2 linked regions of the Undibacterium sp. KW1 genome follow. The protein of the gene in region 2 interacts with the protein of the main gene of each other region in a pairwise test. Links are inferred from orthologs where the notes say so. Each region holds a gene or a part of one and is shown on either strand. Other genes may lie near its edges.

Region 1 (7,514 bases), 280 kb from region 2 along the record:
AGTCGAGATCATGCTCAATACCCGCTACGTTGCTGAATTGATAGAACAAGGTGACATCTTCCAGATCAAGGAAGCGATCGAGAAAAGCTTGTCACCTGGTTCGCAAACCTTTGAACGCGCCCTCATGCATTTGATACGTGAAGGTTTGATCACGCAAGAAGAAGGTTTGGCCAATTCTGATTCTGCCAATAATCTGTTATGGCTGTTGAACAATGAAGCATCCACTGCTGTAGCTCCAAAGCCTGAACCAGAGCCAGAAACCAAAGAAGAAGCTTCTTTCACAGAATTTACCTTGAACGTATAAAAAAGTATGACGCGAAGCATTACCCTGTTTGGCATTCCAAACTGTGACACCGTTAAAAAAGCCCATACCTGGCTGCAAGAGCAGGAACTTGCTTTTGAATTCCACGATTTCAAAAAACAAGGCTTGAACCGTGCCACCATAGAAACATGGCTGGAACATCAAGGCCTGGATGTGCTGATCAACCGCAAAGGTACCACCTGGCGTGCGCTCAGCGATGCAGAAAAAGCTTCGGCTGAAGATGCAGAACAGGCCATCGCACTCATGCTGAATAAGCCATCTGTCATCAAACGCCCGGTATTGCTGATCAATAACGATGGCAAATCCCAAGTGAATGTCGGTTTTTCTGTGCCGCAATACCAGTCCATTTTCCATAAGTAAACATGAGCAAAACACTTGCCCTGACCGAACAGCTGATTGCGCTGGATTCTGTCACACCTGAAGACAAAGGCTGCCAAAACACTTTGATCGCCCTGCTGGAACCCTTGGGCTTCCAGTGCGAAACCATACAGTCTGGTGACGTAACCAATCTGTGGGCCAGACGTGGTCAGACCCAGCCCTTGCTGGTGTTTGCTGGCCATACTGATGTAGTACCTACTGGCCCTGTCACACAATGGCAGTCAGCCCCATTTACGCCTACTCACAGGGATGGCAAGCTGTATGGCCGCGGTGCTGCTGATATGAAAACTTCCATCGCCGCCTTTGTCGTGGCAACAGAAGAATTTATCGCTGACCACCCGGATCATAAAGGCTCTATCGGTTTTCTTATCACCAGTGATGAAGAAGGCCCGGCGACGGACGGCACAGTGGTCGTTTGCGAAAAGCTCAAAGCTCGTGGCGAACTGCTTGATTACTGCATCGTTGGCGAACCAACATCCGTAGATAAACTGGGTGACACCACCAAGAATGGCCGTCGCGGTACCATGTCAGGCAAGTTGATCGTCAAAGGTGTGCAAGGCCATATCGCCTATCCGCAACTGGCAAAAAACCCTATCCACCTTGCGGCACCCGCAATGGCAGAACTGGTAGCTGAAGTCTGGGATGAGGGCAATGAGTATTATCTGCCCACATCCTGGCAAATGTCGAATATCCATGCCGGCACCGGTGCTTCCAATGTTATCCCTGGCGAAGCGGTTATCGATTTCAATTTCCGTTTTTCCACTGCCAGCACAGCCGAGGGTCTGCAACAACGTGTGCATGCAATACTCGACAAACACGGTCTTGAATATGAGTTGAAATGGACAGTCGGTGGACATCCCTTCCTGACACCCAAAGGCAGTCTCAGCGATGCACTGGGTGATGCGATACGTGCTGAAACTGGCATAGAAACCGAACTTTCCACTACTGGAGGTACATCTGATGGCCGTTTCATCGCCAAGATCTGTCCACAGGTTGTGGAATTTGGTCCGCCGAATGCCAGCATCCATAAAATTGACGAACACATAGAGCTTCAGTACATAGACCCGCTCAAGAACATTTATCGCCGCACTCTGGAAAACCTGCTGACCTAAGCTTTAGTTCCGCTCACCACTGGCCGATACGGAAACAATATGACTACACCCGCTACCACCTTCCTGACCCTGCGTGATTTATTGCGCTATGCCGTCACCCGTTTCAACAAAGAGAAACTGTTCTTTGGTCATGGCAGTGCCAATGCCCTGGATGAAGCTGCTTATTTGCTGCTGCATACCCTGCACCTGCCACTGGACAAGATAGACCCCTTCCTGGATGCGCATTTATTGCCGTCAGAAATAGATGCCGTATTGCGCGTGATTGACAGACGTGCAGTAGACCGTGTGCCTGCTTCCTACATTACTAATGAAGCCTGGCTCGGCACTTATACTTTCTACGTAGATGAGCGTGTTATCGTGCCGCGCTCTTTCATCGCTGAACTGATACCTGAACATTTTTCACCCTGGGTGTCGAACCCTGAGGCCATCACCAACATCCTGGAACTGTGCACTGGCTCTGGCTGTCTGCCCATCATGCTGGCCGATATGTTCTCTGAGGCGCATGTCGATGCCGTCGATATTTCCAAAGATGCGCTGGAAGTGGCAAAACGTAATGTCGCAACCTATGAATTGCAGGACCGTATTACCCTGATCGAGTCTGATCTGTATGCAAATGTGCCCGACAAGAAATATGACCTGATTATTACCAACCCACCCTATGTGAATTCTGGCTCTATGGCAAAATTGCCCAAAGAGTACCTGCACGAACCACAGATCGCACTGGCCGGTGGTGATGATGGCATGGATCTGGTACGCAAGATAGTCGCAGGGGCAGCACAACGTCTGACCGAAGATGGTTTGCTGATGGTGGAAATTGGCAATGAACGTACCTTTGCCGAAGCTGCCTTCCCTGAACTGAACCTGACCTGGTTGAGTACCAGTGCCGGTGACGACATGGTATTTTTGGTAGAGGCTGAGCAGTTGAGCAATTTCACTGCATAAATCTGTGTAGTGCCGTGTAATAAACATCATGAAGACGGGCAAAACCAGTTTTGCCCGTTTTTCCATTTTTTCGCATCAACAATAGTATTACCCATTAATTAAGTTTATATGATACGTCTTCAACAAGTCGTCCTGGCGCGCGGCATTAAACCTTTATTTGACAGCGTCGATGTGACGCTCAATCCCGGCGACAAGATAGGCTTGATCGGCTCCAACGGTGCAGGCAAGTCCAGCCTGTTTGCCATGTTGCGTGGTGAATTGCATCCTGATCAGGGTAGCATCGATTTCCCAGCCAAGTGGCAGCTTGCGCACGTCGCGCAAGAAACACCACCGCTGGAACGCAGCGCCATTGACTACGCGATAGATGGCGACGTCGCCTTGCGTAAACTCGAAGCACAACTGGCCGAACTCGAAGCCCAACCAGAAAGCTATGAAAACGGTATTGCCATTGGCAATATGTATGGTGCACTGGCCGATGCCGATGCCTATACCGTACGCCCGCGTGCCGAACAATTGCTATTAGGCCTGGGTTTCAAGATCAATGAACTGGAACAACCAGTCGCCAGTTTTTCTGGTGGCTGGCGCATGCGTCTGAACCTGGCACAGGCACTGATGTGCAAATCCGACCTGCTGTTACTTGATGAACCAACCAATCACCTGGATCTCGATGCCATCATCTGGCTGGAAGACTGGCTGAAACGTTATGAAGGCACGCTGATCATCATCTCGCATGACCGCGACTTCCTTGACGGTGTAGTAAATGTCATCGTCCATATTGATGAACGCAAGCTCAAGCGCTATGGTGGCAACTATTCCGGCTTTGAACGCCAGCGTGCAGCACAGCTGGAGCTGGCGCAAGGCATGCTGGAGAAACAAAATCGCAAGCGCGCCCATTTGCAATCCTTTATCGACCGCTTCAAGGCCAAGGCATCCAAAGCCAAGCAGGCACAGAGCCGCATCAAGGCACTGGCACGCATGGAAGAAATGGCGCCTTTGCGCGCCGCTGCTGAATTTTCTTTTGAGTTCCGTGAACCTCTGAGTGCACCAAACCCCATGCTGGTGATGGAAGATGTGGATTGTGGCTATCGCATTGAATCAGAAACTGATCATAGTTTTACTGAGAAAAAGATCGTCGGCGATGTCAAGTTTACACTGCAAATTGGCCAGCGCATTGGCCTTCTCGGTGTGAATGGTGCGGGTAAATCAACGCTGATCAAAACCATCGTCGGCGATATTGCACCTTTGAACGGTGTCATGCAAACCGGCAAGGGCTTGTCCATCGGTTATTTTGCACAGCACCAGGTAGAGATGTTGCGTCATGACGAATCACCACTGTGGCATTTGGCCCATATTGCGCCTGATGTACGTGAGCAGGAGTTGCGTAACTTCCTCGGTGGTTTCAACTTCCCAGGTACCATGGTGACCAGCCCTATCAAGCCATTCTCAGGAGGTGAAAAAGCCCGCCTGGCGCTGGCGATGATCGTCTGGCAGCGTCCCAACCTATTGCTGCTCGATGAACCAACTAACCATCTGGACCTGGAAACCCGCGAAGCCCTGACTGATGCCCTGGCGCAGTTTGAAGGCACACTGGTCGTCGTCTCCCATGACAGGCATTTGCTGCGCGCCACGACGGACCAGTTCATCATCGTGGCTGATGGCAAGCTGCAGCCATTCGATGGCGATCTTGACGATTACAAAGACTGGCTGTTCAAAAACAAACTGGAAAAGGCCAACCCCGCCCTGCCAGAAAAAACCAAGGCTCAGGAAGCTGCTTTACCTCAGGCGAAACCTGTTCCCGCTGCAAAAGTCGATGACAAGGAACAGCGTAAACGCGACGCTGACGAACGCACGCGCCTTGCAAATCTGCGCAAGCCAATAGAAACACGCATCAAACGTCTTGAAGAGCAAATGGCCAAGTTGAACATCAAAAAGAAAGACATCGATGCGCAGTTGGAAGATGGTGAAATCTATAACGATGCCAATAAGGAAAAGCTGAAGGCACTGTTACTTGATCAGGCTTATGTCGTCAAGGAACTGGGGCAAATCGAAGCTGACTGGCTGGAACAGCAGGAATTTCTGGAAGCAGTAGAATAAAGCAAAGGGGCGCATTTAGCGCCCCTTGTTTTTTGATTCAAGGATTAAATCCAGTCACATGGATCAACCTGGTAATACACCCGCAACTGTTCATACAAGGCGGGGTGATACTGAGCAAGGTCGCGGCTTTTTTTGAAAAAGGCTTCCGTCACGACAGCAAAAAACTCTGCCGGATTAGTCGCACCGTAAGGATCAATGATGGTAGCAAGATTATTGGCTATCGCCTGATGCAGTTGAGCATACTCTCTTTCCATCAACGCCGACCATGCCTTGTAAGCTGCGGCTGACTTCAAAGCGGGTGCGCCATTAGTCGTTCCCGTTTCGCTATCAAGCTGGTGGGCGAATTCATGAATAACCACATCTTGTCCCCGCGCTTCATTATCGGAATTATGCGCAACCTGATCCCATGCAAGTATAACCCTGCCATCACTCCATGATTCGCCACTGAGACCCTGATTAGTATGCGTGACGATACCGTCGGCATTCATTTGTGTCCGGGGTGCCACGAATGCTGATGGATATACCAGCACATGCGTAAGCTGCGGATACACATCCGATTCACGGTTCAGCAGCAGCAAACAGGCCTTACCCGCAATCGTTACCCTGATTTCATCAGTAATAATCAAACCACCGCAACCGACAAAGGTTTTTTGATAGAGGAACTGCCGTATGCGTTTCTTCAATTGCATTTGCAAATCGGTTGGCATACGCGTGTATCCAGGCAGGTTTTTGCGTAATATTTTTGAATAATTTAGCGGAAAAGCCTGCGACAGCACATGACGCAAACGCAGCTTGGGCAAGACAACGATGCCAAGTACGAGTAAAACAAGAATAAGGAGTAACCATTCCATATCGACAAGCCCATGAGGATTGCGAATGTGATTTGCATCTGACATTCGTTGATCAGATGCAAATGGGCGCAATGGAGGCAAACTCAATAGCAATTAATATATAAGTGCCCGCCTCTTGAAAACCAGCTTATCAGATCACAGGGTATAAAATAATATGAATTAATCAATTTCATGAAATGCAACAAACACTGTTTTTTCTTACCAGCTTGAAGCAATAATTATGAAACATTGGGAAACCATAAGCTCAACAATATTGATCAACGATGCGTGGCTAACACTGACAGCAGATACCTTCCTGATCCCAAATGGGCAAACAATCACGCCTTACTATGTGCTTCACGAAGCAGACTGGGTGCATGTGTTTGCCCAGGCAGATGATGGCCGCATATTGACGGTAAAACAGTTTCGCTATGCAGCCAAAACGGTCTGCATAGAATTACCTGGTGGCGTCATCGACAACGGTGAGACACCTCTCTGTACAGCACAAAGGGAGTTATTGGAAGAAACCGGCTATACCGCTACTCATTGGCAGCCACTGGGGAAAATGTACGCTAACCCAGCCCGCCAGACCAATACCATCCATATATTTTTTGCCACTGGGCTTAAATTAAAGGCCAGGCAACAACTGGATGCATCAGAAGATATAGAATTCAATTTTCTGTCGCTTCCTCAAATACAGCAAAAAATAGAAACCAATGAGTTCTCTCAAGCACTGCACATCGCCTCATTTTACCGAGCGTTGCAGTCATTAACCTTGAATACAAATAAATAATGAGAAGCAGCCTCAAAAAAAAGATCATCGAAATATGCAATAACAAAATAGAACAAAAAGGCAGCAATGTTGGTCTATCCTTTTATGCCTTCTTTGCCAACAAAAACGATGACCCGCAATTACTGATGGAAGCTGCCACATGGTGGATCATGGAAAACAAGTTTGATCACTTCGAAAAGGCAGTCAAGATCAAAACCATCGTTGAAGCTCTGGAGGCAAGCTGAACAATTAGAAGCGCCCTGCAACAATAGAAAAGCGCAGGCATAATAAAGAAATCAAACAACTTCTTCATTCAGGCATTTCTCCAAGACATGAGCGCACTCTTCTCCCCCATTAAGCTTGGTTCGCTAAGCTTAAAAAACCGCATCATCATTGCCCCCATGTGCCAGTACTCTGCAGAAGATGGCAAGGCGACTGACTGGCATCTTATTCATCTGGGTGGGCTTGCCTTGTCTGGTGCCGGCTTATTGATACTGGAAGCCACTGCTGTAGAAGCGATAGGCCGTATCTCTCCTGGTGACCTGGGTTTATGGTCAGATGAAACAGAAGCGGCGCTAGCGAAAGTATTGACTTCGATACGCAAGCATTCTGCCATGCCCATTGCGATACAGCTGGGTCATGCCGGACGCAAAGCTTCCAGCCAGGCTCCGTGGCATGGCGGTCAATTGATTGCACTGGAAGACGGTGGTTGGCAAATGGTGGCACCCTCTGCACTGCCGCATGCGCAAGCTGAGCGTGCACCATTGGCACTGGATGAGGCTGGCCTGCAACGCGTAAAACAGGCTTTTGTTGATGCGGCGGTACGCGCACACCGCTTGGGTATCAATGCAATTGAGATACATGCGGCGCATGGTTATTTGCTGCATCAATTTTTATCTCCCATATCCAACCAGCGCACAGATCAATATGGTGGTTCAGTGGAAAACCGCTTAAGGTTTCCCCTGGAAGTATTTGATGCTGTGCGGGCAGCGGTTCCTAAAGACAGCATGGCAGTTGGCTTGCGTTTGTCGGCAACCGACTGGGTGGAAGGTGGTCTGGATATC
Region 2 (8,009 bases):
CGTGACCAAACCACTGACTGTAGAAACCTTCAAGCCTAAAGCCCGTACATTCTAAAGAGATACCGATATGGCACGTACACTGAAATTTAAAATCTATCGCTACGATCCGGACAAGGACGCCAAGCCTTACATGCAGGACTTGACCGTTGAGTTGCAAGACACTGACAAGATGTTGTTGGATGCCTTGCAACGCATCAAGTCTGATGTTGATGATTCTCTTGCGCTGCGCCGCTCATGCCGTGAAGGTGTGTGTGGTTCTGATGCAATGAACATCAATGGCAAAAATGGTCTGGCTTGCACCACCAATCTGAATGAATTGACTGAGCCCATCGTCTTGCGCCCTTTGCCAGGCTTGCCTGTTATTCGCGACTTGATCGTGGATATGACGCAATTCTTCAAGCAATACAATTCGATCAAGCCTTACCTGATGAATGATTCCATTCCTCCGGAAAAAGAACGCCTGCAGTCTCCTGCCGAACGTGAAGAGCTTGATGGTCTGTATGAGTGCATTCTGTGCGCATGCTGCTCGACTTCATGCCCATCTTTCTGGTGGAATCCTGATAAATTCGTCGGTCCGGCAGGTTTGCTGCAGGCTTATCGCTTTATTGCCGATTCACGTGATCAGGCAACTGGCGAACGTCTTGATAATCTGGAAGATCCTTATCGCTTGTTCCGTTGCCACACGATCATGAATTGCGTGGATGTCTGTCCTAAAGGTCTGAATCCTACCCGTGCTATCGGTAAGATTAAAGAACTCATGGTCCGTCGCGCGGTCTAAGTTGTTGTTCGTCAGCGATGCTCCTCAGGGGTATCGCTGCTATTTCATGCGGTTTTCCAGGCGAGCTGAGAGCCGCATGAAATAGTCAGTATGGAAGAGAATTAATTATGTCTGAGTCACAAGCTATATCCCATCAAAGCGACCCGGTAAAGCGGGCAAGGCTGCGGTGGCGGGCAAGGCGCGGTTTGCTGGAAAACGATCTGATCTTGACACGTTTTCTTGACGCCAATGAAGAATCCCTGACAGATGAGGAAGTGGATGCCTTCAGCCGCCTGATGGAGTTGCCGGACAATACATTAATGGATCTGATCATGGCCAAGACAAAACCGGAAGCCGAAGTCGATCTGCCTCATGTACATGCATTATTGCTGCGCCTGCAAACGGCGTAAGTCAATTTGATTTCTTGTGTTTTTTTGATTAACGACTCACCTCTTATCTGAAGGAAGAGCCATGACAAATTCTGAAACAAAAGCCACCCTATCATTCTCCGATGGCTCACCAGCCCTGGAAATGCCGATTTACAAGGGCTCTATTGGTCCCGATGTCATCGACATCCGTAAATTGTATGGTTCTACCGGCATGTTCACCTATGATCCAGGTTTCATGTCCACGGCAGCCTGTAATTCTTCCATTACTTACATCGATGGCGACAAAGGCGAGCTGCTGTACCGCGGCTATCCTATCGAGCAACTGGCAGTCAATGGTGGCGACTTCCTGGAAACCTGCTACCTGTTGCTGAATGGCGAATTGCCTAATGCAGACCAGAAGAAAGAATTTGTAGCGACTGTCACCAATCACACCATGGTGCACGAGCAGATGCAATTCTTCTTCCGCGGCTTCCGCCGTGATGCGCATCCTATGTCGGTATTGGTTGGTACAGTAGGTGCATTGGCATCCTTCTACCATGATTCGCTGGATATTAATGACCCGCATCACCGCGAAGTGTCAGCTATCCGCCTGATCGCCAAGATGCCTACACTGGTTGCTATGGCGTACAAATATTCCATCGGCCAGCCTTTCGTGTATCCACGCAATGACTTGTCTTATAGCGCGAACTTCATGCACATGATGTTCTCTACACCATGTGAGCCATACAAAACCAATGAAGTGCTGGTGCGCGCTCTGGATCGTATCCTGATCCTGCACGCAGATCACGAGCAAAATGCTTCTACATCGACGGTCCGTCTGGCAGGTTCTTCTGGTGCCAATCCATTTGCCTGTATCGCTGCTGGTATCGCTTGCCTGTGGGGCCCTGCCCACGGCGGTGCAAATGAAGCTGCATTGAGCATGCTGGAAGAAATCGGCAGCGTCGATAATATTCCTGAGTTCATCGCTCAGGTCAAAGACAAAAATTCTGGTGTCAAGCTGATGGGCTTTGGTCACCGTGTTTACAAAAACTATGACCCACGTGCCAAACTGATGCGTGAAACTTGCTATGAAGTGCTGCAAGAACTAGGTCTGCAAGATGATCCACTGTTCAAGCTGGCCATGGCACTGGAAAAAATCGCTCTGGAAGACGAGTACTTCGTCAGCCGCAAACTGTATCCTAACGTCGATTTCTACTCTGGTATCGTACAACGTGCACTGGGCATCCCAACTGCATTGTTCACCGGTATCTTTGCCTTGGCGCGTACAGTAGGCTGGATCGCTCAGTGGAAAGAAATGATTTCTGATCCTGAGCAAAAAATCGGTCGCCCACGTCAGTTGTTTGTTGGCGCGGCCAAACGTGATGTGCCAGCTATAGATAAGCGTTAATTCGAAGCATTAATTCAAAACCTTGATTTAACGTTAATCTTTAGTCATTTTATGTTGTTGTAAAAAGCGAGTCTTTACGACTCGCTTTTTTTTTCTTCAGTAATTATGCTATGCTTCGCCACGAAAGTGATTTTTAGGAATAACTTTCGCGATTTAATCAAAAAACATATTTAAATGACATGCTTTTTGATTTAATCACGAGGATAGATTGAATTAAGCCCTTCCCCACAACTTGATGTGCAATCCGCTAACCGGTCAGGCCGTGTCGCGGAAGGTTAGATTAACCCGCTAATCTCGCGAAACGCGAAGAAAGGTGAGCAAGATGATGCAACAATATAACGCTAACTCGTACTTGTTCGGCGGCAATGCGCCGTATGTAGAAGAACTGTATGAGGCGTACCTGAATAATCCCGGTTCTGTTCCTGATAATTGGCGCGCGTATTTCGACGCCATGCAAAATGTGCCTGCTGTCGATGGCTCTGCCAAGCCAGACGTCGCCCACGCACCTGTTATTGCATCGTTTGCCGAACGTGCCAAACAAGGTCCGATACGCACAGTCAATGCGACTGCTGATGCTGAAATGGGACGCAAACGCGTCGCTGCCCAGCAACTGATCGCCGCTTACCGTTTCCTCGGCAGCCACTGGGCCAATCTGGACCCGCTGCAACGCCAGGAACGTCCAAGTATTCCAGAACTGGAACCAAGCTTCTATGGCTTTACCGATGCCGATATGGACATACAGTTCAATATCAGCAATACCTATTTCGGGCCAGAAACAGCATCATTGCGCGACCTTTTGAATGCCCTGCGTGACACTTATTGCCGCTCCATCGGCGCTGAGTTCATGTACATCAGCGACCCGACAGAAAAACGTTGGTTGCAACAAAAGCTGGAAGCAATACGCTCCACACCATCTTTCTCTCCTGAAAAGAAAAAGCACATCCTCGATCGCCTGACTGCGGCTGAAGGCCTGGAACGTTATCTGCATACCAAATACGTTGGTCAAAAGCGCTTCTCCCTGGAAGGCGGCGAAAGCTTTATCGCCTCCATGGATGAAACTATCCAGCGCGCCGGTGAGCGCGGTGTAGAAGAAATCGTTATCGGCATGGCCCACCGTGGCCGTCTGAACGTACTGGTCAATACCCTGGGCAAAATGCCTCAGGATCTGTTTGCTGAGTTTGAGGGTAAACATGGTGATGACTTGCCAGCTGGTGACGTTAAATACCATCAAGGCTTCTCCTCTGATATCTCGACTCCAGGCGGCCCGGTTCACTTGTCCCTCGCGTTCAACCCTTCCCACCTGGAAATCGTTAATCCAGTGGTTGAAGGCTCTGTCAAAGCACGTATGGATCGTCGCGGTGACAAAGATGGCTCACAAGTCTTGCCTATCCTGGTACACGGTGACGCCGCGTTTGCAGGGCAGGGCGTAGTCATGGAAACCCTGAACCTGGCGCAAACACGCGGCTATGGTACAGGTGGTACTGTGCATATCGTCATCAATAACCAGATCGGTTTCACGACTTCTGATCCACGCGATTCACGTTCTACGCTGTATTGTTCCGACGTTGTCAAAATGATCGAAGCACCGGTATTGCACGTCAATGCAGATGATCCTGAAGCCGTTGTCCTGGCGACTCAAATCGCTCTGGACTACCGTATGGAATTCAAGAAAGACGTTGTCGTTGATATCATCTGCTACCGCAAATTGGGTCACAACGAGCAAGATACACCTGCACTGACTCAGCCTTTGATGTACAAGAAGATTGGTCAGCATCCAGGCACGCGCCGTATGTATGCAGACAAATTGTCTGCGCAAGGTACTATCCCTGCGGATGGCGGCGATCAGATGGTCAAGGCTTACCGCGATGCCATGGATGCAGGCAAGCACACGCATGATCCTGTCATCTCCAACTTCAAGAACAAATACGCTGTTGACTGGATTCCTTTCCTCAACCGTAAATGGACAGATGCTGCTGACACAGCAGTGCCATCCACGGAATTGAAACGGCTGGCTGAACGTATCACTGTCGTACCTGAAGGCTTCAAGCCGCATAGCCTGGTAGAAAAAGTATTGGGTGACCGTGCAGCCATGGGCCGTGGTGACATGAACCTGGACTGGGGTATGGGCGAACATCTGGCCTATGCATCCTTGGTTTCTTCCGGTTATGCCATCCGTCTGACCGGCCAGGATGCAGGTCGCGGCACTTTCGTACACCGCCACGCTGTTTTGCATGATCAAAACCGTGAGCGCTGGGATGCGGGTACGTATATCCCTCTGCAAAACATTTCTGACAAGCAGGCACCATTCACTGTCATTGATTCCGTGTTGTCTGAAGAAGCGGTATTGGGCTTTGAATATGGTTACTCCACAGCAGAGCCAAATACCCTGACTATCTGGGAAGCACAATTCGGTGATTTCGCCAATGGTGCCCAGGTTGTTATCGATCAGTTCATCAGTTCTGGTGAAGTGAAATGGGGGCGCGCATCCGGTCTGGTCATGATGTTGCCACACGGTTATGAAGGCCAGGGTCCAGAGCATTCATCTGCACGCCCTGAGCGCTTCCTGCAACTGTGTGCTGACAATAATATGCAAGTGGTACAGCCTACGACTGCAGCGCAGATTTTCCATCTGTTGCGTCGTCAGATGATACGCATGTTCCGCAAACCTCTGGTTATCATGACACCTAAGTCCCTGTTGCGTAACAAGGATGCAGGTTCACCTTTGTCTGACCTGGCGAAGGGTAGCTTCCACACCGTTATCGGTGAAGTGGATGAAAAGATTGATGCGAAGAAAGTCAAACGTGTTGTCGCTTGCTCTGGCAAAGTGTATTTCGACCTGGTCAATGCACGTAAAGAGCGTGGTCAGACAGATACAGCGATTATCCGTGTTGAACAACTGTATCCTTTCCCGCATAAGAGTTTTGCCGCAGAATTGAAAAAATTCCCGAACATGGCGGAATTGGTCTGGGCACAAGACGAGCCGCAAAATCAGGGACCATGGTTCCAGATCCAGCACAATATTTTTGAAAGCCTGGAAGAAGGTCAAAAACTTGCTTATGCAGGTCGTCCAGCCAGTGCATCGCCTGCTGTCGGTTACTATGACAAGCACTATGCACAACAAAAAGCATTGCTGGAAACGGCATTTTCCAAACTCAAAGGCTTTGTCCTGACCAAATAATGACGCGATGCGGTACCAGAAGCTGGTACCGCATTTGGCTACCCGAATCGGAGAGTAAAAAATGGCAATTATCGAAGTAAAAGTTCCTCAGTTATCTGAGTCCGTCGCAGAAGCAACCCTGTTGTCCTGGCATAAAAAAGTTGGCGAAGCAGTTGGCCGTGACGAAAACCTGATCGACGTGGAAACTGACAAAGTCGTACTGGAGCTGCCAGCCCCAGATGCTGGCGTGATCACACAAATCATCAAGGGTGATGGCAGCACGGTTGTTGCTGGCGAAGTTATCGCTATCCTGGATACAGCCGCAAGTGCTGGTACTGCTGCAACTCCAGCAGCGGCACCAGTTGCTGCTGCGCCTGCCGCAGTTGCGGCAGCTTCTTCTGACGCAAAATCTTCTGCTGGCGTGGCAATGCCTGCAGCAGCAAAAATCCTGTCAGAAAATAATCTGATTGCAGCTCAAGTTGACGGCTCCGGCAAAGATGGCCGTGTTACCAAAGGTGATGCACTGGCAGCCGTAGCCGCTAAACCTGCTGCGGCACCAGTAGTTGCTCCTCTGGCTGCTCCTGCAGCTGGCAAGCCAGCACTACAACAAGTTGCTGCACCAGCTATCGCCAGCCTGGGTGACCGTCCTGAAGAGCGCGTACCGATGAGCCGTTTGCGTGCCCGTATCGCTGAACGTCTGGTGCAATCGCAATCGACCAACGCTATTTTGACAACTTTCAACGAAGTCAACATGGCACCTGTCATGGACTTGCGTAACAAGTACAAAGACAAATTTGAAAAAGAACACGGCGTGAAACTGGGTTTCATGTCCTTCTTCGTCAAGGCTGCCGTTGCTGCATTGAAAAAATACCCTATCATCAACGCCTCTGTTGACGGTAACGACATCGTCTACCACGGTTACTTCGACATCGGTATCGCAGTCGGTTCTCCACGCGGCCTGGTAGTACCTATCCTGCGCAATGCGGATCAAATGACGATTGCTGAGATCGAGAAGAAAATCGGTGAATTCGGTGCCAAGGCAAAAGACGGCAAACTGACACTGGACGATCTGTCTGGCGGTACTTTCTCCATCTCGAATGGTGGTACTTTCGGCTCCATGTTGTCTACACCTATTATCAACCCACCACAATCCGCAATTCTGGGCGTGCATGCGACCAAGGACCGTGCCGTGGTTGAAAATGGCCAGATCGTGATCCGTCCTATGAATTACCTGGCTATGTCTTATGACCATCGTATCATTGACGGTCGTGAAGCAGTTCTGGGTCTGGTGGCAATGAAAGACGCGCTGGAAGATCCAGCCCGCCTGTTGCTTGATCTGTAATTCAGGTTCAACCCACAAAGCGAGAATCATTCCGTGAATATCGCTGACGAAATCAAACGTCTGCACGAACTGCATCAGGCAGGAGTCCTGTCTGATGCAGAATTTGCACAAGCCAAAGCCAGATTGCTGGCAACTGGTGACACTTCCGCATCCGGCAATCAACAGAGCCAGGGCTTTAATCATTTGAACCAGTTCCGCCGGTCAAAACGTGACCAGTGGCTGGGTGGTATCTGTGGTGGTCTTGGACAGTTTACTGGCCTGGATTCCTGGATATGGCGTTTGATGTTTGTCTTCTTCAGTCTTTACTTTGGCGCTGGCGTAGTGGCTTATTTGCTGGCCTGGATTTTCATCCCCGAAGAGAGCTGAAAACTACAGGGCGAAGAGTGGACGTCACGACTGGATTCGGCGCTAAATTCATATACACAAAATCAGGACATTTTCATGAGCAAACAATTTGACGTCGTCGTTATCGGTGGTGGCCCTGGTGGCTACATCGCCGCAATCCGCGCTGCCCAACTGGGATTTTCTACCGCCTGTATCGATGCATGGACCAATGAAAAAGGTGGCCCGGCTCCAGGTGGTACATGCACCAACGTTGGTTGCATCCCATCCAAAGCGCTGTTGCAGTCTTCCGAGCATTATGAGCATGCTGGTCATGCTTTCGCTGATCACGGTATCAACGTACAAGGCCTGGGTCTGGATGTATCCAAGATGCTGGGTCGCAAGAACACTATCGTCAAGCAAAACAACGACGGTATCCTGTTCCTGTTTAAAAAGAACAAAGTCACTTTCTTCCATGGCCATGGTTCGTTTGTGAAAGGCGATGCAGCCGGTTACGAAATCAAGGTTGCTGGCAAAACAGAAGAAACCATTACTGGCAAACACATCATCGTGGCTACTGGCTCGAATGCACGTGCATTGCCTGGCGCAGCATTTGATGAAACAACCATCCTCTCGAATGACGGCGCATTGAAGAT

Evidence for each region. Proteins that work in one complex are often made in the same cells at the same time.
Region 1: the proteins of UNDKW_RS13585 (region 2) and UNDKW_RS12415 interact in binary tests that used the Escherichia coli proteins (3 or more experiments, as listed by UniProt). The link is inferred for Undibacterium sp. KW1 from one-to-one orthologs.

Annotation. Positions count from the first base shown.
Region 1 is NZ_AP018439.1:2,738,845-2,746,358, reverse strand. Bases 2,410-5,355 are described here. They hold UNDKW_RS12415 (ATP-binding cassette domain-containing protein), read left to right. Parts: upstream 2,410-2,862; coding sequence 2,863-4,848; downstream 4,849-5,355. Other genes in these bases: UNDKW_RS12410 (zinc-dependent peptidase), read right to left, coding at 4,893-5,355; prmB (50S ribosomal protein L3 N(5)-glutamine methyltransferase), read left to right, coding at 2,410-2,754. Also shown: UNDKW_RS12435 (PilT/PilU family type 4a pilus ATPase), read left to right, coding at 1-304; UNDKW_RS12430 (ArsC family reductase), read left to right, coding at 311-682; dapE (succinyl-diaminopimelate desuccinylase), read left to right, coding at 685-1,812; more of prmB, read left to right, coding at 1,852-2,409; more of UNDKW_RS12410, read right to left, coding at 5,356-5,699; UNDKW_RS12405 (NUDIX hydrolase), read left to right, coding at 5,920-6,471; UNDKW_RS12400 (DUF6500 family protein), read left to right, coding at 6,471-6,695; UNDKW_RS12395 (NADH:flavin oxidoreductase/NADH oxidase), read left to right, coding at 6,783-7,514. UniProt on the Escherichia coli protein: Genetic data indicate it may be involved in ribosome assembly or function.
Region 2 is NZ_AP018439.1:3,020,125-3,028,133, reverse strand. Bases 2,471-5,911 are described here. They hold UNDKW_RS13585 (2-oxoglutarate dehydrogenase E1 component), read left to right. Parts: upstream 2,471-2,855; coding sequence 2,856-5,711; downstream 5,712-5,911. Other genes in these bases: odhB (2-oxoglutarate dehydrogenase complex dihydrolipoyllysine-residue succinyltransferase), read left to right, coding at 5,773-5,911; gltA (citrate synthase), read left to right, coding at 2,471-2,533. Outside these bases: sdhA (succinate dehydrogenase flavoprotein subunit), read left to right, coding at 1-55; UNDKW_RS13600 (succinate dehydrogenase iron-sulfur subunit), read left to right, coding at 68-778; UNDKW_RS13595 (succinate dehydrogenase assembly factor 2), read left to right, coding at 886-1,167; more of gltA, read left to right, coding at 1,229-2,470; more of odhB, read left to right, coding at 5,912-7,032; UNDKW_RS13575 (PspC domain-containing protein), read left to right, coding at 7,066-7,398; lpdA (dihydrolipoyl dehydrogenase), read left to right, coding at 7,474-8,009. UniProt on the Escherichia coli protein: E1 component of the 2-oxoglutarate dehydrogenase (OGDH) complex which catalyzes the decarboxylation of 2-oxoglutarate, the first step in the conversion of 2-oxoglutarate to succinyl-CoA and CO(2).